4 regions of the Vibrio sp. J502 genome follow, and region 1 is predicted to be linked to each of the others. Evidence: riboswitches for the same ligand, from Rfam matches in the RefSeq annotation. Region 1 holds a riboswitch; each other region holds the start of a gene.
What was found. A riboswitch is a leader RNA that binds a small molecule or an ion and turns the genes downstream of it on or off. The one in region 1 is predicted to bind thiamine pyrophosphate.
Positions count from the first base shown of each region.

Region 2: linked by a shared signal. The riboswitch ahead of thiB (thiamine ABC transporter substrate binding subunit) and the one ahead of thiB (thiamine ABC transporter substrate binding subunit) in region 1 are both predicted to bind thiamine pyrophosphate.
Region 3: linked by a shared signal. The riboswitch ahead of thiD (bifunctional hydroxymethylpyrimidine kinase/phosphomethylpyrimidine kinase) and the one ahead of thiB (thiamine ABC transporter substrate binding subunit) in region 1 are both predicted to bind thiamine pyrophosphate.
Region 4: linked by a shared signal. The riboswitch ahead of thiC (phosphomethylpyrimidine synthase ThiC) and the one ahead of thiB (thiamine ABC transporter substrate binding subunit) in region 1 are both predicted to bind thiamine pyrophosphate.

Region 1 is NZ_CP104554.1:3,260,170-3,268,111, reverse strand. It holds gene pmbA (metalloprotease PmbA) at 1-877, opposite strand, end outside; gene yjgA (ribosome biogenesis factor YjgA) at 986-1,513, shown strand; gene thiQ (thiamine ABC transporter ATP-binding protein) at 1,569-2,273, opposite strand; gene thiP (thiamine/thiamine pyrophosphate ABC transporter permease ThiP) at 2,267-3,862, opposite strand; gene thiB (thiamine ABC transporter substrate binding subunit) at 3,876-4,868, opposite strand; TPP riboswitch at 4,935-5,054, opposite strand; partial or broken gene N5E84_RS15275 (flavin prenyltransferase UbiX) at 5,084-5,712, opposite strand; gene mpl (UDP-N-acetylmuramate:L-alanyl-gamma-D-glutamyl-meso-diaminopimelate ligase) at 5,742-7,100, opposite strand; gene fbp (class 1 fructose-bisphosphatase) at 7,373-7,942, shown strand, end outside.
Region 2 is NZ_CP104554.1:79,962-87,903, forward strand. It holds partial or broken gene fbp (class 1 fructose-bisphosphatase) at 25-1,036, opposite strand; gene mpl (UDP-N-acetylmuramate:L-alanyl-gamma-D-glutamyl-meso-diaminopimelate ligase) at 1,309-2,667, shown strand; gene N5E84_RS00480 (flavin prenyltransferase UbiX) at 2,697-3,326, shown strand; TPP riboswitch at 3,356-3,475, shown strand; gene thiB (thiamine ABC transporter substrate binding subunit) at 3,542-4,534, shown strand; gene thiP (thiamine/thiamine pyrophosphate ABC transporter permease ThiP) at 4,548-6,143, shown strand; gene thiQ (thiamine ABC transporter ATP-binding protein) at 6,137-6,841, shown strand; gene yjgA (ribosome biogenesis factor YjgA) at 6,897-7,424, opposite strand; gene pmbA (metalloprotease PmbA) at 7,533-7,942, shown strand, end outside.
Region 3 is NZ_CP104554.1:2,020,291-2,028,232, forward strand. It holds gene N5E84_RS09340 (alanine/glycine:cation symporter family protein) at 1-727, shown strand, start outside; gene N5E84_RS09345 (acetate uptake transporter) at 820-1,428, opposite strand; gene N5E84_RS09350 (chitinase) at 1,608-3,296, opposite strand; gene thiD (bifunctional hydroxymethylpyrimidine kinase/phosphomethylpyrimidine kinase) at 3,577-4,434, opposite strand; TPP riboswitch at 4,535-4,645, opposite strand; gene guaA (glutamine-hydrolyzing GMP synthase) at 4,695-6,248, opposite strand; gene guaB (IMP dehydrogenase) at 6,330-7,793, opposite strand.
Region 4 is NZ_CP104554.1:2,785,976-2,793,917, forward strand. It holds gene thiH (2-iminoacetate synthase ThiH) at 1-140, opposite strand, end outside; gene N5E84_RS13000 (thiazole synthase) at 143-907, opposite strand; gene thiS (sulfur carrier protein ThiS) at 908-1,117, opposite strand; gene N5E84_RS13010 (HesA/MoeB/ThiF family protein) at 1,105-1,893, opposite strand; gene thiE (thiamine phosphate synthase) at 1,883-3,178, opposite strand; gene thiC (phosphomethylpyrimidine synthase ThiC) at 3,183-5,132, opposite strand; TPP riboswitch at 5,242-5,340, opposite strand; gene crcB (fluoride efflux transporter CrcB) at 5,393-5,776, opposite strand; tRNA gene N5E84_RS13030 (tRNA-Trp) at 6,145-6,221, opposite strand; tRNA gene N5E84_RS13035 (tRNA-Asp) at 6,281-6,357, opposite strand; rRNA gene rrf (5S ribosomal RNA) at 6,387-6,502, opposite strand; rRNA gene N5E84_RS13045 (23S ribosomal RNA) at 6,590-7,942, opposite strand, start outside.

The DNA.
Region 1 (7,942 bases):
GGGGTTTTTCGGCAATATTGAACCAATCGGGTAAAATTTTCTCGCCTAACTTATCAAGTAAAAAGGAAGATTTACGATACAAGCTGCCACCACTGATCGCCATCACCAAATGACCAATCAAACCTGTCGCTACATCCGCGGCAAACATCACCGGAACTTTGCCCGTCTTCAATTTTTTTGCATCTAAACGGCTGATGGTTTTTTCTGCAGCTTGTTGCCCGACCAGCTCTGGCGACCATAAATCGTCGCGGTGACGTGCAACGGTATAGCTATAATCACGCTCCATCTCACCATTTTTACCCTCACCGATCACGCAGCAGCTAATGCTATGACGGCTAGAGGCATAACTCGCGAGCAAACCATGGCTATTACCATACACTTTCACACCGTAATGGCTGTCATAACTTGCGCCATCACTTTGTTTGATCTTGTTGCTGTAAGCTAACGCTTTCTCTTCTGCAGCAATGGCAATTTTAGCGGCCATGTCCGGGTTAGGTTCATCCGGATGGAAGAGATCTAAATCAGGAATATTTCGCACCATTAACTCTTTAGGTGCAGGGCCTGCATAAGGATCTTCAGAAGTGTAAAGCGCAATATCAAGCGCTGCAGCGACCGTCTGCGCAATTGCTTTTTCACTGAGATCTGACGTCGACGCACTGCCTTTACGCTGCCCACGATACACGGTGATGCCTAACGCCCCATCACTGTTAAATTCTACGTTTTCAACTTCACACATTCGCGTCGAAACACTCAGGCCGGTACTTTTGGTGATCGCCACTTCGGCAGCATCAGAACTGAGCGCAGCCATCTCTAATGCCTTAGCAACCGCCGCTTCAAGTTCGATGCGCTGCTGAGCAACTTGTTGTTTTACGTCCATATCTCATCAATTATTAGCAAACAATGTCATTAGGATAACAAGAATTTCGCTTTCTCCCCACGATTCTTGCTAAAATAGCTGACATACATAACTCAATAGATGAAGAAAATGGCGCGTAAGAATCAAAAAGCTCCTTGGGAAGAAGAAGAGGAGATCATTTGGGTTAGCAAAACCGAAATGAAAAACGACATGACTGAGCTACAAAAACTGGGTGAAGAGCTGGTTGCTCTGAAGCCGTCTCAGTTAGCAAAAATTCCGATGTCTGAAGACTTGATGGATGCCATCAAAGATGCTCAACGTTTTAGCATGGAAGCCAGACGCCGCCAACTGCAATACATTGGTAAAATGATGCGTACCATCGATGCCGAACCGATTCAAGCGGCATTGGATAAACTGCGTAACAAGCACTCACAAAATACCGCTATGCTGCACAAACTCGAACAGATGCGTGATCGTATTGTGGAGAAAGGTGACAGCGCGATTGAAGATGCGATGGCACTCTATCCAGAGATGGATCGTCAACGTCTGCGCCAATTAGCGCGTCAAGCAAATAAAGAGAAAGCCAACAGCAAACCACCAAGAGCATCACGAGAGATTTTCCAAGTGCTCAGAGAGCATAACGATAAGTCAGTTTAACCTGTCATAGTGCTGATTAGACGCAAAAACCTCACCTAAACGTGTGAGGTTTTTTTTATTCCCCTGCACGCACAAAATCACTGAGCTGCGCGTCTGCGTGTTGCGCGGAAAGTGCCTCAATGCGATCACTCACTAACACATGTCCTTGAGCCATAAACGCAAAATGGCTCGCAATCGCTTTGGCATCACTAATATGGTGCGTCACCATCACAACAGTGATCGCTCTTTCTGCGGCTAACTGCTTAACCAAAAGCAGCATCTCTTCTCTGAGTAGCGGATCCAAGGCGGAAAAGGGCTCATCCAGCAGCCAGATAGGATGTGGTTGTACAAAACAGCGCGCCAGAGCAACTCGTTGACGCTGCCCCCCTGAGAGCTGCTCAGGCAAGCGATCAAGTAGCGCTGCCAAACCCACTTGCTGCGCGGCGCACTCAACTAACGCCTTTTGCGAAGTGGTTAATTTCAGCCCCGGATGTAACCCAAGGCTAATATTTTCACGCACAGTGAGATGGGCAAAAAGATTGTGCTCTTGAAACAGCATCGAAAAAGGACGCAAGTGTGGCTCTTGCCCAAGTAAGGATTGCCCTTGTACTTGGATATCGCCGCTTTTCGGTGCAATAAAGCCCGCAACTAAGCTCAGTAAAGTCGACTTGCCCGCTCCGCTTGGCCCCATCAAAGAGAGAATCGCCCCTCGCGGTACAGAAAGCGAAAATTCAAACCACTCCTGTTGATACTCATAGTGCACGGCCTTGAGTTCTAACATTGCTTTACCTTTGAATGTGAATGAAATAACCGCTCAATGAGGGCAAAACACCCCACACTGAGTAGCAACAGCGTAAGAGAAACCACCGCCGCCGCCTGCATTTGGTAACTGCCCAGCAGTTGGAACAGGTAAAGCGGTAAGGTTCTAAACTCTTGGCTACCAAATAGAGCAATCGCACTTAAATCCCCCATTGAGAGCAAAAAGCTGATCGCAAAGGCATGCGCTAAGGGTTTACGCAACGCACGCAGCTCAATCACTTGCAAACGCTGCCACCCTTTAATGCCAAGGCTGGCACATAACCATTGATATTGCTGCGCGATATGCAGCATAGGTTGCGCCAATGTTTTCAACACATACGGCAATGCCATTAAGCCATTGACGAAAAAAACCACCCAATACGCTAGGCTAAATGCATCGGTCCAGATACGCAGCAACAGAAAAAGCCCGGTGCTGATAACAAGCCCTGGCGTGACCAAAATAATCGCGCCAATCAACTCTAGTTGGTCCGCCTTACGGTTGTGCTGCTGCAGGCGCAAAGCGCGAGTCGTGATGAGTATGGCAACCCCAGCCGAAACAGCAACCACGCTTGCCAATAACGCCACTTGTAGTGAAGCCCAAAGCGCACGCCAGAATTGCTCATCACTCAAGACGTGAAAAAGCTGCGAATTTAAACCACTCAAGATGACCATCACCAGCGGCGGAAGTACTAACAGCAACGCAAGGAAGATCCATGCGCCGTCCCAGCATTGTGCTTTTCGATTGTCTCGACTAACCACATAATCACTCGCTTGACGCCCTGTGGTGATGGCTAATGGCTTCGCTAGACGTGAAATGGATAGAGACAGCAGCCCGCATAACAGCATCTGCCACAGCGCAAGCAGCGCACCAGCTTGTAAATCAAAATCAAATTTGATCGCCTGATAAATCGCCAGCTCAATCGTGGTTGATTTAGGCCCGCCGCCAAGTGCCATCACAGTGGCAAAACTGGTAAAACAGAGCATGAACACCAAACCACAGACATGAGGAAGCTGCTGACGCAAACGCGGCCATTCAACCCAACGAAATTTGTGCCAATGACTCATGCCAAGATGCGCGCATAACTTATGTTGTTCTGCCGGAATCGACTCTAACGCTTGCAGCAATAAACGGCTGGCATACGGGAGATTAAAAAACAGATGCGCCAGTAAAATACCGTTTAATCCGTAAATGGAAAACGGCAGTTTGCTATCAAACCACGCGAGCAGCGAGGCGAGCAGACCGCTATTACCATAAATGGCCAACAAACCAAATACGCCCACCAGCACCGGAAGCACTAAGGTCGTTGCAAACAATTTGATCAGCAGCGCACGTCCCCAAAATCGACGACGGTAAAGTGCGTGAGCAACAGGAACCGCGAAACCAACACTGAGCAGCATCGACAAGCTGGCTTGGTAAAAACTAAATTGAGTGACATGGCGATAATACGGGTCTTGCCATACGTGCATCACATTTAAGCTGGGTGCTTGTAACAGCAACGCCGCCAAAGCACTGATGACAAAGGTCGCGACAAGCATCGCGACCCCAATGCCTATTTTAGGAATAGCATTCAAACTTTATCGCACCTTAAAACGTTAAGGCGGTTTGCCACTCACGGATCCACGCTTTACGCATCTCAGACACCTCTTGTGCGCTAAAGGTAAGCGCCTTTGGTGGCACAGCCAGCGTTTCAAAACCTTTCGGTAGCGCGACAGACGTCACAGGATACATCCAGTTTCCGGTTGGCATCACCGACTGAAATTGATCACTTAAAATAAAGTGCATGAACTCATCGGCCAATTTGCCGTTATCACTGTGTTTTACTTTCGCAGCGACTTCCATTTGCATGTAGTGTCCTTCGGCAAAATCGGCAGCCGCGTACTTGGCGTCATTTTCCGCAATCAAATGATAGGCTGGAGAGGTGGTGTAAGAGAGCACCAGATCGGACTCACCTTTTAGAAACATCGCATAGGCTTCTGACCAACCTTTGGTGACTGTCACCGTCTTATTGGCGAGCTGTTGCCATGCTAAATTGGCTTTCTCACCATAGACAGATTTCATCCACAGCAGCAAACCTTGACCGGGTGTTGAAGTGCGTGGATCTTGATAAATCACTTTAAGATCATCGCGCTTTTCTACCAACTCTTTTAAGCTTTGGGGTGGGTTTGCTAATTTCTCTTTATTGTAAACAAAGGCAAAATAGCCGTAATCATAAGGAACAAATGTTTCATCACTCCAACCACCGGGTAGCGTGACTTGGCCCGTCTCGACATTATGATTTGCCAATAAGCCAGTCTGTTTTGCCTCGGCCATTAAGTTGTTATCTAAACCGAGTACGATGTCTGCTTTACTGTTATTACCTTCAAGACGCAAACGGTTTAGGATCGATACCCCATCATCGAGTGCCACAAACTGAAGATCGCAAGCGCATTGTGCTTCGAATGCTTTTTCAATCGCCGGTCCCGGGCCCCATTCTGATGCGAACGAGTCATAGGTATAAACGGTAAGGATATTGTCAGCGGCATGCGCTGAAAAAGAGGTGATGGTGGCAAGTGCAATGGTATTAAGAGTGGTGTTCAACTGGTCGCTCTCCTTGGTTGAGCGGCACAGGCTTGAGGAGGATGAGAATATTCCATTATTCCTATTCTGAGATCCTAACCCAATTCCTACGCCAGCATTATCTGGTTCAGGTTTACGGGTCCCAAGCTCACGCTTGATCTCAGCAGCATTCATTGAGATGAATGATTTGCTCCCCGTTGAGTGAGGTGGATTGTAATTGGAATTAACGCAATAAGCTACACCGTTGGGCGTGAGTCATATCCCCAACGTGGCACAAGCCCTTGTTCAACGCCTAAATGGTCCAAAATACGCGCCACCATAAAATCGACCAAGTCTTCAATTGACTGCGGCTGATGATAAAAACCGGGGCAGCGGGCATAATGGTGACGCCCATTTGCGACAACTTGAACATGTTTTCTAAATGTAAGGTGGAAAACGGAGTTTCGCGCACCACTAACACCAATTGGCCACGCTCTTTCATCACGACATCGGCAGCACGTTCGATCAAATTATCGGACATGCCATGGGCAATCGCCGCAACGCTGCCTGCCGAACATGGGCACACCACCATCTGTTTTGGCGCGGCAGAGCCCGAAGCCACTGGTGAAAACCACTCTTCTTTGCCGCACACGACAAGCTGTGAGGCATCGCAGTGTAAATGTTCCACCAACGCTGCTTTGGCTGCCTCACTCCCACTGGGCAACTTCAAACCGTGCTCGGTTGCAAGCACAACGCGCGCGGCCGAAGAGATCAAAAGATACACTCGGTAATCTGCAGCCAATAAACACTCCAACAGACGAAGTCCGTAAGGAGCACCTGAAGCGCCAGTAAAGGCTAAAGTGATGGCTTTCTGTTGTGTTGTCATAACTCTCTATTTCGTTTGTGTCGCTGGCATTACATGGCTTGATTTAATGCAAGTAGGAGCTTGTTATGAATACCTTCAAAGCCACCATTGCTCATCACCAAAATGTGATCGCCCGGCTGGGCTTCCTGCGCAATTTGCGCGACGAAAGCATCAATATCATCATTCACTTGCGCTGGTTGTGAGCATTGGTCAGCCACATCCTGCACCGACCAAGCAAGATTGTTCGGCTGATAGAGATAAACTGAATCGGCTTGCTGTAATGACGCCGCTAAAGTTTGCTTATGTACGCCCAACTTCATCGTAGCAGAACGAGGCTCTAAAACCGCGATAATTTTCTGATCGCCTACCTTGTTACGTAAACCGCCCAAAGTAAGTTCAATGGCCGTTGGATGATGAGCAAAATCGTCATACAACGTAATACCGTTCACTTCGCCTTTGAGCTCTAAACGACGTTTGGTATTGATAAATTTGCCCAAAGCTTGACAGGCTAAATCCGGAGTGACACCCACGTGACGCGCCGCGCCAATCGCCATTAAGGCGTTATCGACATTATGATCGCCAACCAAATCCCAAGTCACGCGCCCCACGCGTTCATTGTCAAAGAACACATCAAATTGCGAACCATCACGCGTAATTTTTTCAGCTTTCCACTGCGCTTGCTCACCGGTAAACTCAGTTTCGCTCCAGCAGCCACGTGCGAGAACATCCGCTAATGCGCGCTCTTTTTGCGGAGCAAAAATACGACCATTGCCCGGAACAGTACGCACTAGATGATGAAATTGGCGCTTAATCGCTTCAAGATCGTCAAAAATGTCCGCATGATCAAACTCTAAGTTGTTCAACACTAAAGTGCGTGGGTGATAATGGACAAACTTAGAACGCTTATCGAAAAAAGCGCTGTCATATTCATCGGCTTCAACCACAAAAAACATGCTTTCGCCCAAACGCGCAGAAATACCAAAGTTGCCAAGTACGCCTCCCACCAAAAAGCCCGGTTGGTAACCGCAATCTTCTAAGATCCACGCCAACATGCTCGACGTGGTGGTTTTACCGTGTGTACCAGCCACCGCAAGGACCCAGCGGTCATGCAACAGGAACTCTTGCAACCATTGCGGGCCAGAAGTGTAACGCAAGTTGTGGTTCAGCACATATTCAACACACGGATTGCCGCGACTCATGGCGTTGCCAATCACCACCAAATCAGGCTTGGACTCTAATTGGGCAGGGTCAAAGCCTTCGATAATCTCGATCCCTTGAGACTCCAATAACGTACTCATCGGAGGGTAAACGTTGGCGTCGCTGCCGGTAACTTTATGACCTAATTGCCGCGCTAAAACGGCAACACCGCCCATAAACGTACCGCAAATCCCAAGAATGTGAATATGCATAAATCCTAGCCTCGCACATGGCGTTGTGAGTGATTGTCTCCATTATCACCATCCATTTAAGAAAAGCGAGCATGTTTGCAACTTCTAAAAAGTCGACAAACAAATTGAGATCTCAATCTGTTACTTCATTACCATTAAAAAGATCTAAGCCCTAAAATCGCAGTGTTACCCAAACGTTATCAAATGGGTGCCTCGTTTCGGCCGACATCCCAACAAGAGGATGCGTTGTGAAACAATCACTCCCCCCTATATAGCTATGTTAAGGAAATAACATGTCTGAGATTCGCACTCTTGGCGAGTTTATTGTTGAGAAACAACATGACTTCCCCCACGCAAGCGGTGATCTTTCATCTCTGTTGTCCTCTATTCGTCTTGCGGCAAAAATTGTTAATAGAGAAATCAACAAAGCAGGCCTTGCTGATATTACCGGTGCAGTTGGTACGGATAATATTCAAGGCGAAGAACAACAAAAACTCGATGTGTACGCCAACGAAAAATTTAAAGCGGCGCTTGAAGCGCGCGATCAAGTGTGTGGTGTCGCCAGTGAAGAAGAAGATGAAGCGGTTGCGTTCAGCAAAGAGCTCAACAAAAATGCAAAATACGTGGTGTTGATGGACCCGCTGGACGGCTCATCCAACATCGATGTCAATGTCTCTGTCGGCACGATTTTTTCTATTTATCGCCGCGTATCGCCAGTCGGCACGCCACCAACACAAGAAGACTTCTTACAACCCGGTAATAAACAGGTTGCGGCTGGTTATGTTATTTACGGCTCTTCAACCATGTTGGTGTATACCACTGGCAACGGCGTGAATGGCTTTACTTATGATCCGTCACTCGGC
Region 2 (7,942 bases), 190 kb from region 1:
GAGTTAGGCGCTCATTGAGCTGATTTAATCGCGATTGAGTTCCAAGAACTCTTCCAATTTATGGACCATATTTTTTGAACCGCAGAAGAATGGCACACGTTGATGCAGTTCTGTCGGCTTAATATCCAACACGCGATTGACACCGTCAGAAGCAATACCGCCTGCTTGGTTCAATCAAAAACGCCATAGGATTGCATTCATACAATAGACGCAGTTTGCCGTTTGGATGGCTTTGCGTGCTTGGGTATAGATAGATGCCACCTTTGAGCAGATTACGGTGAAAATCCGCCACTAGTGAACCAATGTAACGTGACGTGTAAGGGCGATTATCTTCAGGCACATTCTCTTGGCAGTATTTAATGTATTTTTTGACGCCGGTTGGGAAGCGGATGTAGTTACCTTCATTGATGGAGTAAATTTTACCATCATCGAAGGTCATCATATTGGGGTGTGAAAGATAGAAAGTGCCGAGTGACGGATCATAAGTAAAGCCATTCACGCCGTTGCCAGTGGTATACACCAACATGGTTGAAGAGCCGTAAATAACATAACCAGCCGCAACCTGTTTATTACCGGGTTGTAAGAAGTCTTCTTGTGTTGGTGGCGTGCCGACTGGCGATACGCGGCGATAAATAGAAAAAATCGTGCCGACAGAGACATTGACATCGATGTTGGATGAGCCGTCCAGCGGGTCCATCAACACCACGTATTTTGCATTTTTGTTGAGCTCTTTGCTGAACGCAACCGCTTCATCTTCTTCTTCACTGGCGACACCACACACTTGATCGCGCGCTTCAAGCGCCGCTTTAAATTTTTCGTTGGCGTACACATCGAGTTTTTGTTGTTCTTCGCCTTGAATATTATCCGTACCAACTGCACCGGTAATATCAGCAAGGCCTGCTTTGTTGATTTCTCTATTAACAATTTTTGCCGCAAGACGAATAGAGGACAACAGAGATGAAAGATCACCGCTTGCGTGGGGGAAGTCATGTTGTTTCTCAACAATAAACTCGCCAAGAGTGCGAATCTCAGACATGTTATTTCCTTAACATAGCTATATAGGGGGGAGTGATTGTTTCACAACGCATCCTCTTGTTGGGATGTCGGCCGAAACGAGGCACCCATTTGATAACGTTTGGGTAACACTGCGATTTTAGGGCTTAGATCTTTTTAATGGTAATGAAGTAACAGATTGAGATCTCAATTTGTTTGTCGACTTTTTAGAAGTTGCAAACATGCTCGCTTTTCTTAAATGGATGGTGATAATGGAGACAATCACTCACAACGCCATGTGCGAGGCTAGGATTTATGCATATTCACATTCTTGGGATTTGCGGTACGTTTATGGGCGGTGTTGCCGTTTTAGCGCGGCAATTAGGTCATAAAGTTACCGGCAGCGACGCCAACGTTTACCCTCCGATGAGTACGTTATTGGAGTCTCAAGGGATCGAGATTATCGAAGGCTTTGACCCTGCCCAATTAGAGTCCAAGCCTGATTTGGTGGTGATTGGCAACGCCATGAGTCGCGGCAATCCGTGTGTTGAATATGTGCTGAACCACAACTTGCGTTACACTTCTGGCCCGCAATGGTTGCAAGAGTTCCTGTTGCATGACCGCTGGGTCCTTGCGGTGGCTGGTACACACGGTAAAACCACCACGTCGAGCATGTTGGCGTGGATCTTAGAAGATTGCGGTTACCAACCGGGCTTTTTGGTGGGAGGCGTACTTGGCAACTTTGGTATTTCTGCGCGTTTGGGCGAAAGCATGTTTTTTGTGGTTGAAGCCGATGAATATGACAGCGCTTTTTTCGATAAGCGTTCTAAGTTTGTCCATTATCACCCACGCACTTTAGTGTTGAACAACTTAGAGTTTGATCATGCGGACATTTTTGACGATCTTGAAGCGATTAAGCGCCAATTTCATCATCTAGTGCGTACTGTTCCGGGCAATGGTCGTATTTTTGCTCCGCAAAAAGAGCGCGCATTAGCGGATGTTCTCGCACGTGGCTGCTGGAGCGAAACTGAGTTTACCGGTGAGCAAGCGCAGTGGAAAGCTGAAAAAATTACGCGTGATGGTTCGCAATTTGATGTGTTCTTTGACAATGAACGCGTGGGGCGCGTGACTTGGGATTTGGTTGGCGATCATAATGTCGATAACGCCTTAATGGCGATTGGCGCGGCGCGTCACGTGGGTGTCACTCCGGATTTAGCCTGTCAAGCTTTGGGCAAATTTATCAATACCAAACGTCGTTTAGAGCTCAAAGGCGAAGTGAACGGTATTACGTTGTATGACGATTTTGCTCATCATCCAACGGCCATTGAACTTACTTTGGGCGGTTTACGTAACAAGGTAGGCGATCAGAAAATTATCGCGGTTTTAGAGCCTCGTTCTGCTACGATGAAGTTGGGCGTACATAAGCAAACTTTAGCGGCGTCATTACAGCAAGCCGATTCAGTTTATCTCTATCAGCCGAACAATCTTGCTTGGTCGGTGCAGGATGTGGCTGACCAATGCTCACAACCAGCGCAAGTGAATGATGATATTGATGCTTTCGTCGCGCAAATTGCGCAGGAAGCCCAGCCGGGCGATCACATTTTGGTGATGAGCAATGGTGGCTTTGAAGGTATTCATAACAAGCTCCTACTTGCATTAAATCAAGCCATGTAATGCCAGCGACACAAACGAAATAGAGAGTTATGACAACACAACAGAAAGCCATCACTTTAGCCTTTACTGGCGCTTCAGGTGCTCCTTACGGACTTCGTCTGTTGGAGTGTTTATTGGCTGCAGATTACCGAGTGTATCTTTTGATCTCTTCGGCCGCGCGCGTTGTGCTTGCAACCGAGCACGGTTTGAAGTTGCCCAGTGGGAGTGAGGCAGCCAAAGCAGCGTTGGTGGAACATTTACACTGCGATGCCTCACAGCTTGTCGTGTGCGGCAAAGAAGAGTGGTTTTCACCAGTGGCTTCGGGCTCTGCCGCGCCAAAACAGATGGTGGTGTGCCCATGTTCGGCAGGCAGCGTTGCGGCGATTGCCCATGGCATGTCCGATAATTTGATCGAACGTGCTGCCGATGTCGTGATGAAAGAGCGTGGCCAATTGGTGTTAGTGGTGCGCGAAACTCCGTTTTCCACCTTACATTTAGAAAACATGTTCAAGTTGTCGCAAATGGGCGTCACCATTATGCCCGCTGCCCCCGGTTTTTATCATCAGCCGCAGTCAATTGAAGACTTGGTCGATTTTATGGTGGCGCGTATTTTGGACCATTTAGGCGTTGAACAAGGGCTTGTGCCACGTTGGGGATATGACTCACGCCCAACGGTGTAGCTTATTGCGTTAATTCCAATTACAATCCACCTCACTCAACGGGGAGCAAATCATTCATCTCAATGAATGCTGCTGAGATCAAGCGTGAGCTTGGGACCCGTAAACCTGAACCAGATAATGCTGGCGTAGGAATTGGGTTAGGATCTCAGAATAGGAATAATGGAATATTCTCATCCTCCTCAAGCCTGTGCCGCTCAACCAAGGAGAGCGACCAGTTGAACACCACTCTTAATACCATTGCACTTGCCACCATCACCTCTTTTTCAGCGCATGCCGCTGACAATATCCTTACCGTTTATACCTATGACTCGTTCGCATCAGAATGGGGCCCGGGACCGGCGATTGAAAAAGCATTCGAAGCACAATGCGCTTGCGATCTTCAGTTTGTGGCACTCGATGATGGGGTATCGATCCTAAACCGTTTGCGTCTTGAAGGTAATAACAGTAAAGCAGACATCGTACTCGGTTTAGATAACAACTTAATGGCCGAGGCAAAACAGACTGGCTTATTGGCAAATCATAATGTCGAGACGGGCCAAGTCACGCTACCCGGTGGTTGGAGTGATGAAACATTTGTTCCTTATGATTACGGCTATTTTGCCTTTGTTTACAATAAAGAGAAATTAGCAAACCCACCCCAAAGCTTAAAAGAGTTGGTAGAAAAGCGCGATGATCTTAAAGTGATTTATCAAGATCCACGCACTTCAACACCCGGTCAAGGTTTGCTGCTGTGGATGAAATCTGTCTATGGTGAGAAAGCCAATTTAGCATGGCAACAGCTCGCCAATAAGACGGTGACAGTCACCAAAGGTTGGTCAGAAGCCTATGCGATGTTTCTAAAAGGTGAGTCCGATCTGGTGCTCTCTTACACCACCTCTCCAGCCTATCATTTGATTGCGGAAAATGACGCCAAGTACGCGGCTGCCGATTTTGCCGAAGGACACTACATGCAAATGGAAGTCGCTGCGAAAGTAAAACACAGTGATAACGGCAAATTGGCCGATGAGTTCATGCACTTTATTTTAAGTGATCAATTTCAGTCGGTGATGCCAACCGGAAACTGGATGTATCCTGTGACGTCTGTCGCGCTACCGAAAGGTTTTGAAACGCTGGCTGTGCCACCAAAGGCGCTTACCTTTAGCGCACAAGAGGTGTCTGAGATGCGTAAAGCGTGGATCCGTGAGTGGCAAACCGCCTTAACGTTTTAAGGTGCGATAAAGTTTGAATGCTATTCCTAAAATAGGCATTGGGGTCGCGATGCTTGTCGCGACCTTTGTCATCAGTGCTTTGGCGGCGTTGCTGTTACAAGCACCCAGCTTAAATGTGATGCACGTATGGCAAGACCCGTATTATCGCCATGTCACTCAATTTAGTTTTTACCAAGCCAGCTTGTCGATGCTGCTCAGTGTTGGTTTCGCGGTTCCTGTTGCTCACGCACTTTACCGTCGTCGATTTTGGGGACGTGCGCTGCTGATCAAATTGTTTGCAACGACCTTAGTGCTTCCGGTGCTGGTGGGCGTATTTGGTTTGTTGGCCATTTATGGTAATAGCGGTCTGCTCGCCTCGCTGCTCGCGTGGTTTGATAGCAAACTGCCGTTTTCCATTTACGGATTAAACGGTATTTTACTGGCGCATCTGTTTTTTAATCTCCCGTATGCCAGCCGTTTATTGCTGCAAGCGTTAGAGTCGATTCCGGCAGAACAACATAAGTTATGCGCGCATCTTGGCATGAGTCATTGGCACAAATTTCGTTGGGTTGAATGGCCGCGTTTGCGTCAGCAGCTTCCTCATGTCTGTGGTTTGGTGTTCATGCTCTGTTTTACCAGTTTTGCCACTGTGATGGCACTTGGCGGCGGGCCTAAATCAACCACGATTGAGCTGGCGATTTATCAGGCGATCAAATTTGATTTTGATTTACAAGCTGGTGCGCTGCTTGCGCTGTGGCAGATGCTGTTATGCGGGCTGCTGTCTCTATCCATTTCACGTCTAGCGAAGCCATTAGCCATCACCACAGGGCGTCAAGCGAGTGATTATGTGGTTAGTCGAGACAATCGAAAAGCACAATGCTGGGACGGCGCATGGATCTTCCTTGCGTTGCTGTTAGTACTTCCGCCGCTGGTGATGGTCATCTTGAGTGGTTTAAATTCGCAGCTTTTTCACGTCTTGAGTGATGAGCAATTCTGGCGTGCGCTTTGGGCTTCACTACAAGTGGCGTTATTGGCAAGCGTGGTTGCTGTTTCGGCTGGGGTTGCCATACTCATCACGACTCGCGCTTTGCGCCTGCAGCAGCACAACCGTAAGGCGGACCAACTAGAGTTGATTGGCGCGATTATTTTGGTCACGCCAGGGCTTGTTATCAGCACCGGGCTTTTTCTGTTGCTGCGTATCTGGACCGATGCATTTAGCCTAGCGTATTGGGTGGTTTTTTTCGTCAATGGCTTAATGGCATTGCCGTATGTGTTGAAAACATTGGCGCAACCTATGCTGCATATCGCGCAGCAATATCAATGGTTATGTGCCAGCCTTGGCATTAAAGGGTGGCAGCGTTTGCAAGTGATTGAGCTGCGTGCGTTGCGTAAACCCTTAGCGCATGCCTTTGCGATCAGCTTTTTGCTCTCAATGGGGGATTTAAGTGCGATTGCTCTATTTGGTAGCCAAGAGTTTAGAACCTTACCGCTTTACCTGTTCCAACTGCTGGGCAGTTACCAAATGCAGGCGGCGGCGGTGGTTTCTCTTACGCTGTTGCTACTCAGTGTGGGGTGTTTTGCCCTCATTGAGCGGTTATTTCATTCACATTCAAAGGTAAAGCAATGTTAGAACTCAAGGCCGTGCACTATGAGTATCAACAGGAGTGGTTTGAATTTTCGCTTTCTGTACCGCGAGGGGCGATTCTCTCTTTGATGGGGCCAAGCGGAGCGGGCAAGTCGACTTTACTGAGCTTAGTTGCGGGCTTTATTGCACCGAAAAGCGGCGATATCCAAGTACAAGGGCAATCCTTACTTGGGCAAGAGCCACACTTGCGTCCTTTTTCGATGCTGTTTCAAGAGCACAATCTTTTTGCCCATCTCACTGTGCGTGAAAATATTAGCCTTGGGTTACATCCGGGGCTGAAATTAACCACTTCGCAAAAGGCGTTAGTTGAGTGCGCCGCGCAGCAAGTGGGTTTGGCAGCGCTACTTGATCGCTTGCCTGAGCAGCTCTCAGGGGGGCAGCGTCAACGAGTTGCTCTGGCGCGCTGTTTTGTACAACCACATCCTATCTGGCTGCTGGATGAGCCCTTTTCCGCCTTGGATCCGCTACTCAGAGAAGAGATGCTGCTTTTGGTTAAGCAGTTAGCCGCAGAAAGAGCGATCACTGTTGTGATGGTGACGCACCATATTAGTGATGCCAAAGCGATTGCGAGCCATTTTGCGTTTATGGCTCAAGGACATGTGTTAGTGAGTGATCGCATTGAGGCACTTTCCGCGCAACACGCAGACGCGCAGCTCAGTGATTTTGTGCGTGCAGGGGAATAAAAAAAACCTCACACGTTTAGGTGAGGTTTTTGCGTCTAATCAGCACTATGACAGGTTAAACTGACTTATCGTTATGCTCTCTGAGCACTTGGAAAATCTCTCGTGATGCTCTTGGTGGTTTGCTGTTGGCTTTCTCTTTATTTGCTTGACGCGCTAATTGGCGCAGACGTTGACGATCCATCTCTGGATAGAGTGCCATCGCATCTTCAATCGCGCTGTCACCTTTCTCCACAATACGATCACGCATCTGTTCGAGTTTGTGCAGCATAGCGGTATTTTGTGAGTGCTTGTTACGCAGTTTATCCAATGCCGCTTGAATCGGTTCGGCATCGATGGTACGCATCATTTTACCAATGTATTGCAGTTGGCGGCGTCTGGCTTCCATGCTAAAACGTTGAGCATCTTTGATGGCATCCATCAAGTCTTCAGACATCGGAATTTTTGCTAACTGAGACGGCTTCAGAGCAACCAGCTCTTCACCCAGTTTTTGTAGCTCAGTCATGTCGTTTTTCATTTCGGTTTTGCTAACCCAAATGATCTCCTCTTCTTCTTCCCAAGGAGCTTTTTGATTCTTACGCGCCATTTTCTTCATCTATTGAGTTATGTATGTCAGCTATTTTAGCAAGAATCGTGGGGAGAAAGCGAAATTCTTGTTATCCTAATGACATTGTTTGCTAATAATTGATGAGATATGGACGTAAAACAACAAGTTGCTCAGCAGCGCATCGAACTTGAAGCGGCGGTTGCTAAGGCATTAGAGATGGCTGCGCTCAGTTCTGATGCTGCCGAAGTGGCGATCACCAAAAGTACCGGCCTGAGTGTTTCGACGCGAATGTGTGAAGTTGAAAACGTAGAATTTAACAGTGATGGGGCGTTAGGCATCACCGTGTATCGTGGGCAGCGTAAAGGCAGTGCGTCGACGTCAGATCTCAGTGAAAAAGCAATTGCGCAGACGGTCGCTGCAGCGCTTGATATTGCGCTTTACACTTCTGAAGATCCTTATGCAGGCCCTGCACCTAAAGAGTTAATGGTGCGAAATATTCCTGATTTAGATCTCTTCCATCCGGATGAACCTAACCCGGACATGGCCGCTAAAATTGC
Region 3 (7,942 bases), 1.2 Mb from region 1:
AAACGAAGCAGGCCAAGGTACTGGACCGCACGCTGCGGCTGCCGCGAGTGTTGATCACCCAGCGCAGCAAGGTTTAGTGCAAGCATTTTCTATCTATATTGATACTCTGCTGGTCTGTTCCGCAACCGCGTTCATGATTCTGATCACTGGTGCTTATAACGTACACGGCGGCGCAGAAGGTGCATTTTTAGTACAGAACATCGCGGCGGATATTAGTGCCAATGGCCCAGTATTTACCCAAATGGCGATTGAGAGCGCACTACCGGGCGTGGGTAAACCTTTTGTTGCGTTTGCTCTGTTCTTCTTCGCCTTTACCACGATCTTGGCATACTACTATATTGCTGAAACGAACATTGCTTACATTCGCCGCACCTTTAAAGTCGATGGCCTGATGTTCCTTCTTAAAGTAGTGATCATCGCAACGGTATTCTACGGCACAGTGAGAACCGCGAACCTTGCTTGGGCAATGGGTGATGTGGGCGTGGGTTTGATGGCGTGGCTAAACATAGTCGGGATTTTGATCATCTTCTTTATGGCTAAACCAGCTATTGCAGCACTCAAAGATTATGAAGAGCAACAAAAACAAGGTGTCGATGAGTATCTTTTCAACCCAGTAAAACTCGGCATTAAGAATGCGACATATTGGGAAGGAAAATATAAACGCAAAACGGGACAAGAACCAACCGTAGAAGAGAGCTCCGTGGGTGTTGAACAACCATCATCCTAACGGATTAGCTAAACTCATCAGCAAAAAGCATTCAAGGTAAACGCAAAAAGGGTTAGCAAACGCTAACCCTTTTTCTTTTTCATCAACCCGTATTAGGCTGCGATTTCTTGTGTCGTCAACTTTTCGACAACAGCGTTTTGCGCTTTCTTTTCACCAATCGGCAAAATAACACGGCCGTATTCGTTATTCAGAACTTGAGCCATTGCAAAATAAATCGCACTTGCGCCACAGAAGATACCTTCAAAGCCGGCAATCGTGCCGATAAGCTCGCTACCAGTGAAATCACGCGCCGCTAGCAAAGCAAATAGAATGGTCAGTGAGCCGAATACCACTTGTTTAGCTCGTGGGTAGCACAATGAACCGATAAACATGAAACCAGTGAAAATACCCCACAACGCTAAGTACCAACCCATAAAATGAGCAGGGCTTGCTGGTAGTCCCATGTATGGCATGACAATCAGTCCAACCAATGTGAGCCAAAATAGACCGTAAGAGGTAAACGCTGTGGTGCCAAAAGTGTCACCACGTTTGAAACACATGATACCCACGATGACTTGACTTAAACCACCGTAGAAAATACCCATCGCCAAAATCATAGAGTCGATAGGGAAAAAGCCTGCGTTATGGATATTAAGCAGGATAGTCGTCATGCCAAAACCCATTAGGCCTAGCGGCGCTGGATTGGCCAATTTAGTAGACATTCGCGAGTACCTTAAAAAATGTTGATAAAAATTACGCGCGGATTTTAGTGGAGTAGCACACAAAATGGAAAGAACGTTAACGAAAACTAAGATTGTAAATTTAACCACTTGATTATTCAAAAAGAGAGCAGAACAACCGAATTCGATCGTGCTGCTCTCCTTTTGCTAAATGTTACTCTCTATTGACAGTTTATTTCATCCCAAAACCAGTTACTTTGCGTGGGTGATTCCCATACTCCGGGGTTATTTTTAGCCATAAAACACTTTCCATTATGCGTAATTTTATCGCCATTTTTTGCAACAGTAACCCCTGCAACCCAGCTTGAAAAATCACTGCTTGGTGGCGTAGGCTCTGGCGTGACGGGCGGTTCTGGCTCGGTGACCACTGGTGGTGGCTCAACAGGGTCAGGTGTTATGGGCGCTGTTGGTTCACCCGTAATAAGCTTCCAAGGATCACCTTGAGTGGGTTCATTACCTTGTGACCACCACTTAGCTTCATAAGTAGCGCCTTTATAGCTCACTTTATCGCCCGTGTTATATACCTTTGTTGCTTCCCAGCCGACGATGCCATCCACTGGTGGCTCTGGTGGCGTACCGGGATCAATCGCATCCACAACACGCACTTGGGGCCAGCTAGAATGTGAACCATAAAAGTTAGTCACACATTTTTCGTAATCACCAGCAACAAGGGCTGAATACGCGGTTTGGAAACCAACCAGTTCACATTCAAACGAGTAGCCACCTGGGCGATCAGAGTAATATTTCCAGTTGCCATCCCAATTGGTGTACAGCACGTCAGTCGCACCGTTCAAATTTAAGCTACCGTAAGGCGTTTGCTGCCAACAGGTATTCTTTTCATCAGACTCAATCGGTATTTGATAATGATCGGCTAGCCCTTCCCAGTAGCGAATACGATTAACCGGTTGACCTTTATCTTTGTTCTGTTCACCGCACTCAATGCCACCATTGATAACGTTAATTGTGGTGCCAAAACCATAACCAATACCAGCATCGCTTTCACGCTGCGAAGGTGTCCATGTACGGTCAATTACGTGCAACATTGCCGGTTTCGGTGCTTGAGGTGTTAAAAAAAACCAAATCGCTGAAGCTAAGTTCAACCAAGAATCAGCGACTAATCCGGGGTTATTGAGCAGTACTTTGGCATCACCATCAAACATCACTTCAGAAAAAGCGCCATAGTTGAAATGATAAGAGAGCTGCTTCGCGCCTCGACCAAAATACCCTTGCCCGGCGGCGCACGGCCAACGAGCATTTTGCCAATCATTTTGGCCACAACCGGTTGTATAGCCACTTTGCCCTTCAGACCACCCCATTTCACGTACATGAACCAGTGCTTGCTGCCACTCTTCAAGCCCATTAGGGTTATCAGATACGTTGTCTTTCGCAATGTGGCCACCCGTTTCTTGTGAGAAATGAGCAAAAGCCGTCACGATGGATTTTTTACAAATTGCGTCTGAATCTCGGCCATCCGTATATTCGCCACAAAACGCGGGGAATTTGCCTATTGCCCGTAAGAAGCGCGTATAGGTGTATTCGGGAGCCGCCATTTGAGTTAAGAAATCCCACTCGTACTGTGGAAATACCCGTTCAACACGCTTGACGTTTTCAGGGTTAGAACTTAACCCCAGTACTATTGCTTCAACAATCGCATTCGAACGCGTTTCTAGTGCTTCCGACCAAATAGCATACATAGGATCCGCTGTTTTGGCTTTTTCTGCCGCTTGTAGCTCTACTTTAGAGACAATATAACCCGCGGAATTTTCAGGGTCAGGTAAGATATTTAACGCGTAACTGTTTGCGGCTAAGACACTGCTAATCAGCACGGCTAAATGCTTTGTTTTCAACATATCAATCCCTTATTTTTTGCTTAGTGGGTACGGTGAAAATAGTATGGATAGCCGAGCCATTGTTGACAGTGAAACTTATTAATTAAATGTCAAAATGCGAGTGGTTTCATCATGATGTAAACCAATTATCGTACGGCGACATCGCCCTTTGAAGGCAAGTCGATAAATATGAAAAAGCCTCAAAAAAGCTTGAGGCTTTTAGAGTTCAATCTATTTTTCATCAGGTTAAGTGAACAACCAATGCCTCAAATTTCTCAAGCATCATCGCACCGGCAATGGCTTAGCGCACATGAGTGTGGCCAGTAAAAAAGTGATGAACTGGGCCGCGACCTTGGCCAACATCCAGTTCATCGGCATAGCCAATGGCTTGCGATATGTACTGCTTAGCCAAATACACGGATTTGTGCAGGTTATTTCCTTGAGCAAGATAAGAAGCGATCGCAGAAGAGAGCGTGCAACCCGTCCCATGGGTATTTGGGGTTGGAAAACGCTTCGCACTGAGTAATTCTGACGAATATTTCATGATCAAAAGATCATTGCTGTTTTCAGCGTGTTCTAAATGCCCACCTTTTAGCAACACCGCCTTTGCACCCAACGCTCGTAAGTCAGCCACCATGTCGTTCATTTCTGCTTCAGACTGAGGAACCGGCTTGCCAGTAAGCACTGCTCCTTCAAATAAATTGGGGGTAATGATGTCAGCCAAAGGGATCAACGTTTCTTTTAATGTGCTGATTGCCGATTGCTCAAGTAATAAATCACCACTGGTCGCCACCATCACGGGGTCTATCACAAGGCTCTTGGGTTGGTATTGCTGCATTTTTTTGGCAACGATCTTGATGATACCGGCATCGGCTAGCATGCCAATTTTAACGGCCACGATCTTCAAGTCGCTAAAGACAGCATCTAACTGGCTTTCAATATGATCAAGTGGAATGGGGAAAATGGCAGAAACGCCTTGAGTATTTTGTGAGGTAATGGCGGTAATAACGGAACACGCGAAACTGCCGGTTGCCGATATCGCTTTGATGTCGGCTTGAATGCCTGCCCCTCCACCGCTGTCAGACCCTGCGATAGTGAGTACAACAGGTATGTTTAATAGCGTCGTTTCTTGTGTGTGTTTCTGTATTGGTTGTGCCATGGTCGCTCCTATGACAAGACATACAGGAACTGACTTTGACCGTGGTTTGGAAAGTTCGGTAATCGAATTTACAAAGGTTAGCCGTTGTTATTCGGCTCGTGACAAAGTGCTCATAGTTCCCTACGTCAGTATTAACTGAATCAGGTTCGACGGGTCTCGAATTTCGATCTCAGCCTATGCAGAATCTGCATCGGCTCCCCGACTATTTCGCAGCAATCATAACAGGGCACTCACCGAAGGAGTACGCTTTTTTAGAGGAATTATTCCCACTCAATGGTGGCTGGTGGCTTACCTGAAATATCGTAAACCACACGAGAAATACCATTCACTTCATTGATGATACGGTTAGAAACCTTACCCAAGAACTCATAAGGCAGGTGCGCCCAATGTGCTGTCATAAAGTCAATGGTTTCCACAGCGCGTAGCGATACAACCCAATCGTATTTACGTCCATCACCCATAACGCCTACTGAACGAACAGGTAAGAAAACCGTGAAAGCTTGTGACACTTTGTTATACAGATCAGCGGCATGCAGCTCTTCAATGAAAATAGCATCGGCGCGGCGCAGCAAATCACAGTACTCTTTCTTCACTTCGCCCAACACGCGTACGCCAAGGCCAGGACCAGGGAACGGATGGCGGTAAAGCATGTTGTAAGGCAGGCCAAGCTCTAGGCCAATCTTGCGTACTTCATCTTTGAAAAGCTCACGCAGTGGTTCAACCAATCCCATTTCCATATCATCAGGCAAACCGCCAACGTTATGGTGAGATTTAATCACGTGCGCTTTACCTGTTTTAGAGGCAGCCGATTCAATCACATCTGGGTAAATCGTGCCTTGCGCAAGCCATTTCGCATTTTTCAATTTCTTTGATTCTTCATCGAAGATATCAACAAACACATGGCCGATGATTTTGCGTTTCGCTTCCGGATCAGACTCACCTTGCAGTGCGTTGAGGAAACGATCTTCTGCATTAACATGAATGATGTTTAAACCAAACTTGTTGCCAAACATATCCATTACTTGCTGAGCTTCATTCAGACGCAATAGGCCGTTATCAACGAATACGCAGGTTAATTTATCGCCAATCGCTCGGTGAGCCAGCATCGCCACAACTGACGAATCTACACCACCCGATAGGCCAAGGATCACCTCATCGTCGCCGACTTGCTCTTTAATACGAGCAACTGCATCTTCGATGATAGACTCAGCCGTCCATAGACGCTCACAACCACAAACGTTGAGAACGAAATTCTCAAGCATTTTTAGACCGTTTTTGGTGTGCGTGACTTCTGGGTGAAACTGCACGCCATAATATTTTTTCTCTTCATTCGCCATTGCCGCATAAGGACAAGTTTCCGTTTGCGCTGTTTTAACAAAATCAGCCGGAATTTGCACCACTTTATCACCATGGCTCATCCAAACATCTTGCGTTAGCTCAAGGTCGCTAAACAGGGCCGATTCACCCATTAGCTGTACAGCTGCATAACCAAATTCACGTTCCTCAGAACTGGCCACTTTTCCGCCCAACTGTTCAGCCATGGTTTGCATGCCATAGCAAACACCAAACACAGGTACGCCAGAATCAAACACATATTGTGGCGCACGCGGAGAGTTGGCTTCAGTCACACTTTCAGGACCACCAGAAAGAATAATGCCATCTGGGTTGAATTCACGGATGTCTGCTTCTTCAACATCCCAGCTCCACAGCTCACAATAAACACCGATTTCGCGAACACGGCGGGCAACCAGTTGTGTGTACTGAGAGCCGAAATCTAAGATCAGAATACGTTGGTCATGGATATCTTTAGTCATTTAAGGTCAATCTCAATCATTAATGTAGTGGATGGGGAGCATCGCGCTCCCCATAAGCTTCAAGCTATTCGTGGTTCGTCATTAACCCAAGCGGTAGTTTGGCGCTTCTTTGGTAATTTGAACGTCGTGCACGTGTGACTCTTTCATACCTGCACCAGAGATACGAACAAACTCGGCTTTAGTGCGCAGATCTTCGATAGTGGCCGAGCCAGTTAAGCCCATGCTTGAGCGTAAACCACCCATTTGTTGATGAACGATCTCTTTTAGACGGCCTCGATAAGCGATACGACCTTCGATCCCTTCAGGTACAAGCTTGTCAGCTGCATTGTCAGATTGGAAATAACGATCAGAAGAGCCTTGAGACATTGCACCCAGCGAACCCATACCGCGGTAAGCTTTATATGAACGGCCTTGGAACAAAATAACTTCACCCGGAGCTTCTTCAGTACCCGCAAACATGGAGCCGACCATCACACAAGATGCACCAGCAGCAATCGCTTTACAAATATCGCCAGAAAAGCGAATACCGCCATCAGCAATCACAGGAATACCGTATTGATCAGCCACTTCAACTGCATCAGAAATCGCCGTAATTTGAGGAACACCAACACCCGTTACAATACGCGTTGTACAGATTGAACCCGGGCCAATACCGACTTTGACCGCGCTTACGCCCGCGTCAATTAGAGCTTTCGCACCGGCACCCGTTGCAACATTGCCGCCGATAATATCGAGATCAGGATAAGCGGCGCGCGTTTCACGAATACGGTTAAGTACACCTTCTGAATGGCCATGAGAAGAGTCAATCAGTAGAACATCCACTCCCGCTTCCACTAATGCTTTTACGCGCTCTTCATTGCCAGCACCGGCACCAACAGCCGCACCAACACGTAAACGCCCTTGTTCATCTTTACAAGCATTCGGTTTGCGTTCTGCTTTATGGAAATCTTTCGCGGTGATCATACCAGTCAGTTTGAATTCATCATTCACTACCAAGACTTTTTCAACACGCGCTTTGTGCATGCGCTCTTGTACATCCTGACGAGATGCACCCTCTTTAACTGTGGCTAAGCGATCTTTTGGTGTCATGACTGCTTCAACTTTTTTTGTTAAATCAGTAACAAAGCGAATATCGCGGCCGGTGATGATACCGACAAGCTCATTGTGATCGCTCACCACAGGGAAACCGGCAAAACCATGTTTCTCTGTCAAAGCAATCACATCTTGAATGGTTGCATCAGGGCGAACTGTTACTGGCGCAGTGACTACACCCGCTTCAAAAATTTTGACAAGACGGACTTGTTCAGCCTGCTCTTCAATGGGCATATTTTTGTGGATAAAACCAATACCACCCTCTTGGGCAAGAGCGATCGCAAGGCGAGCCTCTGTCACTGTATCCATAGAAGCTGAGATCATCGGAATGTTCAGTGTGATATTTTTGGTCAGCTGAGTATGGAGATCGGCTGTGTTTGGGAGAACGGTGGAGTGTGCTGGTACGAGAAGAACATCATCGAATGTCAGCGCTTCTTTGGCAATTCTTAGCATTTGCAATATCTCACAATTAAGAGGAGTGAATAAAAGGTAAATCCAAGTTGTCTCAATTTGCCCTAATACACAATGAACAGGATAAATCGATTTGGATTTGATATTGCGGTCGGATTATACGCCCGAGGCAATCGCTTGACCACTCATTT
Region 4 (7,942 bases), 470 kb from region 1:
GGAGAGATTAATGCCTTGAAATCCTCCAAATCGCGCTTCTCTTTATGCAATGCTCGCTCGACATCTGACGCTGTTTTGGAACGGATTGATAACGCAATATCGTCCCAATCGAGTTGTTTGAAACGTTCTAAAAAGCTCATCGCTATTGATCCAAAAATGCAGTTAGAGGGCTGGATGCGATAGCATGATGAACCTGAGTTGCAAGCCCAGCCTCATAAGCCATTCGACCCGACTCTACCGCCAACTTAAATGCCAACGCCATTTGTATCGGATCGCGCGCGGCCGCAATTGCGGTGTTAACTAAGACAGCATCCGCGCCCAATTCCATCGCAAAAGCCGCATGCGAAGGCGCGCCAATACCGGCATCAATAATCACGGGGACACGAGCTTGGCTGATGATGATTTCTAAAAAATCTCGTGAGACCAGCCCCTTATTCGATCCAATTGGCGCACCTAATGGCATTACGGCCGCGCACCCCACTTCCTCTAAACGCTTACACAACACGGGGTCAGCATGGCAATAAGGTAATACGATAAATCCATCTTTCACTAATTGTTCCGCTGCCTTTAACGTTTCGATAGGGTCAGGCATCAGATACTTAGGATCGGGATGAATTTCTAGCTTCAGCCAAGATGTCGATAACGCTTCACGCGCTAAATGGGCAGCAAAAATCGCATCATTCGCATTTTTCGCACCCGATGTATTGGGTAAGAGATTGACGCCTGACTCGATAAGTGGCGCTAAAATATCATCATTTAATTGGTTAAGATCGACTCGCTTTAATGCCATCGTCGCCATTTGTGAACCAGATATGGCAATAGCTTTTGTCATTAACTCTCGGTTGGCAAATTTCCCCGTACCAGTGAACAGGCGAGATTCAAACTGTTTATTCGCTATCGTTAACATTTAGCCTCCTGCAATGGCTTGAAACAGCGATATTTGATCGCCTTCACTTAATAGGGTCGTTGACCACGCACTACGTGGCACCACGCTCTGATTCAGGGCAAACACACAACCGGTAATAGCGATAGAAAGCAGTTTGGTGAGATCCGCAATACTGGTTCCCGCTGAAACTTGATGAAACTGCTGATTAATCTTGATCGTTATATCTGACATGTGGCTTCTCCCTTCATCTGATCAGTCTGTGGGTACCCACACACCTTACACTGAGGATCTTTAACAACATTTAAGGTTTGGAATTGAAACAAATGAGCATCAAACAGTGTCAGTTGGTTAGCATTACGCATCGTCTGTCGAGTCAATATCATGATGGCTTGCAAAGCTTGCAGGGTTCCGATGATTCCGACGACAGGCCCCAGAATACCGAATTCATTACAACGCTGCGCGGCAGGCAGTTCGCTATCAGGCACTAAACAGTGATAACAAGGTGACAACGGCAGTTGATCAAAAGCAATGACTTGCCCCTTCCATCCAATAGCCGAACCTGAAATCAATGGCTTAATTAGTTTACGGCACAACTGGTTAATTTGCTGACGGCTGTGGATGTTATCCGTGCAGTCAAGAACGACATCAGCATTCAGCACTTCCAGTTCGAGCTGAGTACCAATAAGGCGTTTAGATATCGCTCTTACTCTGCAATTAACGTTGATGGCTTTAATTTGTTCTGCCATCGCATCGACTTTGGTTTGACCAATTTGCCTCTCTCGGTAGATCACCTGCCGAGGTAAGTTGCTGCTTTCAACTCGGTCATCATCCACTATTACCAGTTGTCCAATACCAGCACTCGCCAAATACAAAACGGCCGCAGACCCTAAACCACCACAACCAATAACCAGCACTCGGCTATCAAGTAAAGATTGCTGTCCATTCTCACCTATTTCAGGGAGCGCAAGTTGTCTTTGATAACGGATAAATTGCGCATCAGAAAGCATAATCACATACCTCCTCAGCACTACTTGGTAATCGGTTTTGTATGATTCGATTGAAACTATCAATGACCAACTGAGGTGATTTTGCTTCTGTTACTGCACGTACAACGGCCAAGCCTGATACATCGCACTGCCAAACTTGCAATGCGTTCTCTAGGTTAATTCCGCCAATTGCAACTGTGGGTATTTTTGCACTTACAACTTCATCTGAGTTGGCGGCACAACTTAAACTCTCAATTAGCAGCTGGTAAATTTTCAACCTAACAAGCCCCTGTGGCTTAGAGGGCATAATTTTGGTGGTGGTTGGGAATATGTGACCCAAAGCGATATAGCTGGGATCTAGTGAAGCGATGTTCAGAATCTCATAATAGCCGTGAGTTGAAATGCCTAAACAGATCCCAGCTTGAGCAATTTGTGCTAAATCTGCATTGGTGAGATCTTCTTGTCCAAGATGAATGCCAAAAGCACCATGCTTTATCGCAAGCTGCCAATGATCATTAATAAAAACCTGTGCTTGATAGGCTTGTCCAAGCTCAATAGCGGCGATAATTTGTGATTCGAGATCAGGATGTGTTGAATCTTTTATTCGCAGTTGGATTGTCTTTACATCAAACTTCAATAACCGCTCGACCCACTCAGCGCTATCCACAACAGGGTAAAGGCCAATATTTTTGTCTATCTTTGGAAAATAGATATGATTTTGTTTATCGTCAGCAAAGATGCCAGCTACTGAATGTTGTAGCTGAGGAAAATATCGGCTATCCGTTGGCCATGTTTCACGTGAAACACTCATTGCCGCGCGAGCAACCACTAAAGCATCCTCTAGTGGAAAGTCGAGACACAACAATGATAGAACCCAAGCAAAGTGCTCACTCTTTGCATCAGCAGCATGAGCATTCGTAGAATATCTTATACGACGCAGCTCTTCTCCGTGATACCACTCATCAACATAGTCGTGTGAGTCAGCAGCTGTAAGCCCTATCTTGACCAAACAAGTTTCTCGTTTCTGGGAGTGCTCAAATGGCATTTGAGCGCAAAAATTGACTTGGTATTGCAAGAATAAATTGGGCTTATCAGTTAAAACACTTAGCGCATCTTCGCACGAGGCTAAGCAATCGCTGCCAATCAAAGATGAGTATGAAGGCGTTACTAATTGACAATATAAAGTTGGGCTGGCACCCAAAAAAATATCATCGATATCAAAACCATGATGCTTGGCCAATAGCAAAACCTGTTGTACTTGAGCAGTCAACGCAATGTCATCACGGGGGATAAGTAATTGAATCATCTAATTACTCCTCGCTAACGACTGACCGTTGACTAACAGCAGGATGATAAAGCTCTGATCCTGAGGCTTTAAACTCTTGCGATTTCTGTCTCATGCCTTGTAACGGGTCATCTAGCAGCGTAACGGAAATGAGCGCATCAGCAGCAACTTGCTTGGTATCTAGCGCATACTCTCGAACCTCTTGAGAGATTTTCATCGAGCAGAATTTCGGCCCGCACATTGAGCAAAAATGCGCGACTTTACCAGACTCTTGCGGAAGAGTTTCATCGTGAAAAGCACGCGCCGTAACTGGGTCTAATGCAAGATTAAATTGGTCTTCCCAACGAAACTCAAAACGTGCTTTCGATAACGCATTATCGCGCACTTGTGCTCCCGGGTGCCCTTTCGCAAGGTCTGCAGCATGTGCTGCCAATTTATAAGTAATTAAACCCGTTTTAACATCTTCTTTGTTTGGTAAACCAAGGTGCTCTTTCGGTGTTACATAGCAAAGCATCGCGCAACCATACCAGCCAATCATCGCAGCGCCAATGCCGGAAGTGATGTGATCATATCCCGGAGCAATATCGGTAGTTAATGGGCCCAAGGTATAGAATGGCGCTTCATGGCAATGCTTTAATTGTTCATCCATATTCTCTTTAATCAAATGCATGGGGATATGGCCAGGGCCTTCAATAATGACCTGTACATCATATTCCCACGCTATTTTGGTCAATTCACCTAAAGTGCGCAGCTCTGCAAATTGTGCTTCATCGTTAGCATCGGCAATGGATCCTGGCCGTAGTCCATCCCCTAAGGAAAGGGCGACGTCATACTTGGCGCAAATTTCACAAATTTCACGGAAATGAGTGTAAAGAAAACTCTCGGTATGATGGGCTAAACACCATTTAGCGATAATAGAGCCGCCACGCGAAACGATGCCAGTAACACGTTTCGCGGTCATTGGCACATAACGAAGCAATAAACCAGCATGAATTGTAAAGTAATCAACACCTTGCTCCGCTTGCTCAAGTAAGGTATCGCGCATTACTTCCCATGATAAATCCTCCGCAATACCATTTACTTTTTCCAATGCTTGATACATAGGCACAGTGCCAATCGGTACGGGGCTATTACGCAAAATCCATTCTCGAGTTTCGTGAATATTGCGCCCAGTAGAGAGATCCATCACGGTATCCCCACCCCAGCGGGTTGCCCATACCAATTTTTCAACCTCTTCTTCAATTGATGAAGAGACAGATGAGTTACCGATATTCGCATTCACTTTGACGAGAAAATTACGACCAATGATCATCGGCTCTGATTCAGGATGGTTAATATTCGACGGGATAATGGCTCGTCCTTCGGCAACCTCACGACGCACAAACTCAGGAGTTATTTGCTTTGGTAGATTAGCCCCCAAATGAATCCCTGCATGTTGCTGGCTCAGCTGTGCATCCATACACTCTCCACGTCGCGTATTTTCGCGAATGGCAATGTATTCCATTTCGGGTGTGATAACACCTTGCCGCGCATAATGAAGTTGAGTAACGCACTTCCCTTTCTTTGCTCGGCGTATAGCTGGTAAGTTCCCATAACGTAGTTCGTCCAATGTATCATCAGATAAACGTTCTTTAGTGTAAGCAGAACTGACCTCATCAAGCCACTCGGTATCATCCCGATCAGCGATCCATTTATCCCTTAATTTAGGCAAACCCTGATATAAGTCGATAGTATGAGATGGGTCGGTATAGACACCTGAAGTGTCATAAACGCATATAGATTCATTCGGTTGATAAATCTGTGAGGACTTTGTGCCTCCGACCAAGCTGTCAGATAGTTTAATCTCACGCATTGGCACGCGGATATCCGAACGTGAACCAGTAATATAGATTTTAGAGGAATTTGGGTAGGGTTCGACAGACAATGTGTCAATGAATTGTTTGGCTTTCAGTCTCGCTTGTTTGCGACTCGACATAGCATCTTCCTTTTTTGTACTAGGGATAAATGCTTGACGGATTAATGCACAAGAGTTGATCAAAATAGAATTTTGATCTTAAGGACATAACGCTAGATAGATCACTAGCAGGTTATATTCTCTTGTTCCCTTCGCAGGTATTAGCCTGATCAGGTTCAACGGATCCCGAAAATACGGTCTCAGCCTTATGGCACTCCGACAAGTTGAATCACGATTATAGGGAAAGACTATCCATTAACCAAGATGAAATTGTAATTTCGTTAACTTTTCATCAACAACTGGAAACCTATCCAAGCCGCTGAGATACTTAGCACCACGTTTAATAAGACATTAACACCCATTTTCAGAAAGGCTCCTTGCTGCATCAGCAATACATTATCCATTGAGAATGTAGAAAATGTGGTTAATGCACCCAAGAAACCCAAACCAATAATCTGGCGCCATGGCTCAGTTGCAAGTAATTCACTCTCAAAAGCAGCGATCAACAATCCCATAATAAATGAGCCGACAACGTTGACCATCAGCGTTCCATAAGGGAATCCACGCCCTAATAACTGAACACTTAGCTCGGTAACCAAATAACGAGCGCACGCACCAAATGCACCACCTAATGCAATAAAACCTAAAATAGACAGCTGTCCCATAACGAATTCCTAAAAGTAACCGTCGTTATTTTAACCGCTAAGCATAATAAATCGAACCTAATTACTAAAATAATCAAGGAAAGTTATGCTGATAATCTAGTGCTTTTAAAAAGTTACATCCGTCACTTACTGAGTAAATGGATAAGCTAAACCGCTCTTAATGCCAATTGAAGTAACAATATGATCTAATTAAGGCTATTTCACGCTCGGGATCGCTTTCTTGGATACAGCTTGAGTACAGAGAGCTGGCCACAAAAATGTGCCGAAGGGATGAGGTAAACGGAATTAGTTAATTTTTCGGATTGCTATCTATAGAGGAAGTGAACAGATAGCAAAAAGCCTCAGCATTTCTGCGGAGGCTTGATAGATGGCAGGGGTGGAGAGATTCGAACTCCCAACACGCGGATTTGGAATCCGCTGCTCTGCCAGTTGGAGCTACACCCCTAAAACTTTATCTTACTCATTGAAGAAAACCTCAACATGACTGCTGAGGCACTTAATAAGTGGCGGAGCGGACGGGACTCGAACCCGCGACCCCCGGCGTGACAGGCCGGTATTCTAACCAACTGAACTACCGCTCCGCAGCGTGTCTGGTTAGACAATATTCAAAGCCTGGCGATGTCCTACTCTCACATGGGGAGACCCCACACTACCATCGGCGCTGTTGTGTTTCACTTCTGAGTTCGGCATGGAATCAGGTGGGTCCACAACGCTATGGTCGCCAAGAAAATTTCTTAATTCGGAAAGCTGTTTCGTTCTCATTCACACATTCAATGTTCTTCCATTGAGCCCACAAAACCCCTTCGGTGTTGTATGGTTAAGCCTCACGGGCAATTAGTATTGGTTAGCTCAACGCCTCGCAGCGCTTACACACCCAACCTATCAACGTTCTAGTCTCGAACAACCCTTTAGGACACTTAAAGTGCCAGGGAAGACTCATCTCAGGGCTCGCTTCGCGCTTAGATGCTTTCAGCGCTTATCAATTCCGAACTTAGCTACCGGGCAATGCCATTGGCATGACAACCCGAACACCAGCGGTTCGTCCACTCCGGTCCTCTCGTACTAGGAGCAGCCCCCTTCAATCTTCCAACGCCCACGGCAGATAGGGACCGAACTGTCTCACGACGTTCTAAACCCAGCTCGCGTACCACTTTAAATGGCGAACAGCCATACCCTTGGGACCGACTTCAGCCCCAGGATGTGATGAGCCGACATCGAGGTGCCAAACACCGCCGTCGATATGAACTCTTGGGCGGTATCAGCCTGTTATCCCCGGAGTACCTTTTATCCGTTGAGCGATGGCCCTTCCATTCAGAACCACCGGATCACTATGACCTACTTTCGTACCTGCTCGAACCGTCATTCTCGCAGTTAAGCGGGCTTATGCCATTGCACTAACCTCACGATGTCCAACCGTGATTAGCCCACCTTCGTGCTCCTCCGTTACTCTTTGGGAGGAGACCGCCCCAGTCAAACTACCCACCAGGCACTGTCCGCAACCCCGATGAGGGGCCTACGTTAGAACATCAAAACGACAAGGGTGGTATTTCAAGGTCGACTCCACGCAATCTAGCGACTGCGCTTCTAAGTCTCCCACCTATCCTACACATGTAGGTTCAATGTTCAGTGCCAAGCTGTAGTAAAGGTTCACGGGGTCTTTCCGTCTAGCCGCGGGTACACTGCATCTTCACAGCGATTTCAATTTCACTGAGTCTCGGGTGGAGACAGCGTGGCCATCATTACGCCATTCGTGCAGGTCGGAACTTACCCGACAAGGAATTTCGCTACCTTAGGACCGTTATAGTTACGGCCGCCGTTTACCGGGGCTTCGATCAAGAGCTTCGACCTAAGTCTAACCCCATCAATTAACCTTCCGGCACCGGGCAGGCGTCACACCGTATACGTCATCTTGCGATTTTGCACAGTGCTGTGTTTTTAATAAACAGTTGCAGCCACCTGGTATCTGCGACTCTCGTCAGCTCCATCCGCGAGGGACTTCACCAATAAGAGCGTACCTTCTCCCGAAGTTACGGTACCATTTTGCCTAGTTCCTTCACCCGAGTTCTCTCAAGCGCCTTGGTATTCTCTACCCGACCACCTGTGTCGGTTTGGGGTACGATTGCTTATAATCTGAAGCTTAGAGGCTTTTCCTGGAAGCAGGGCATC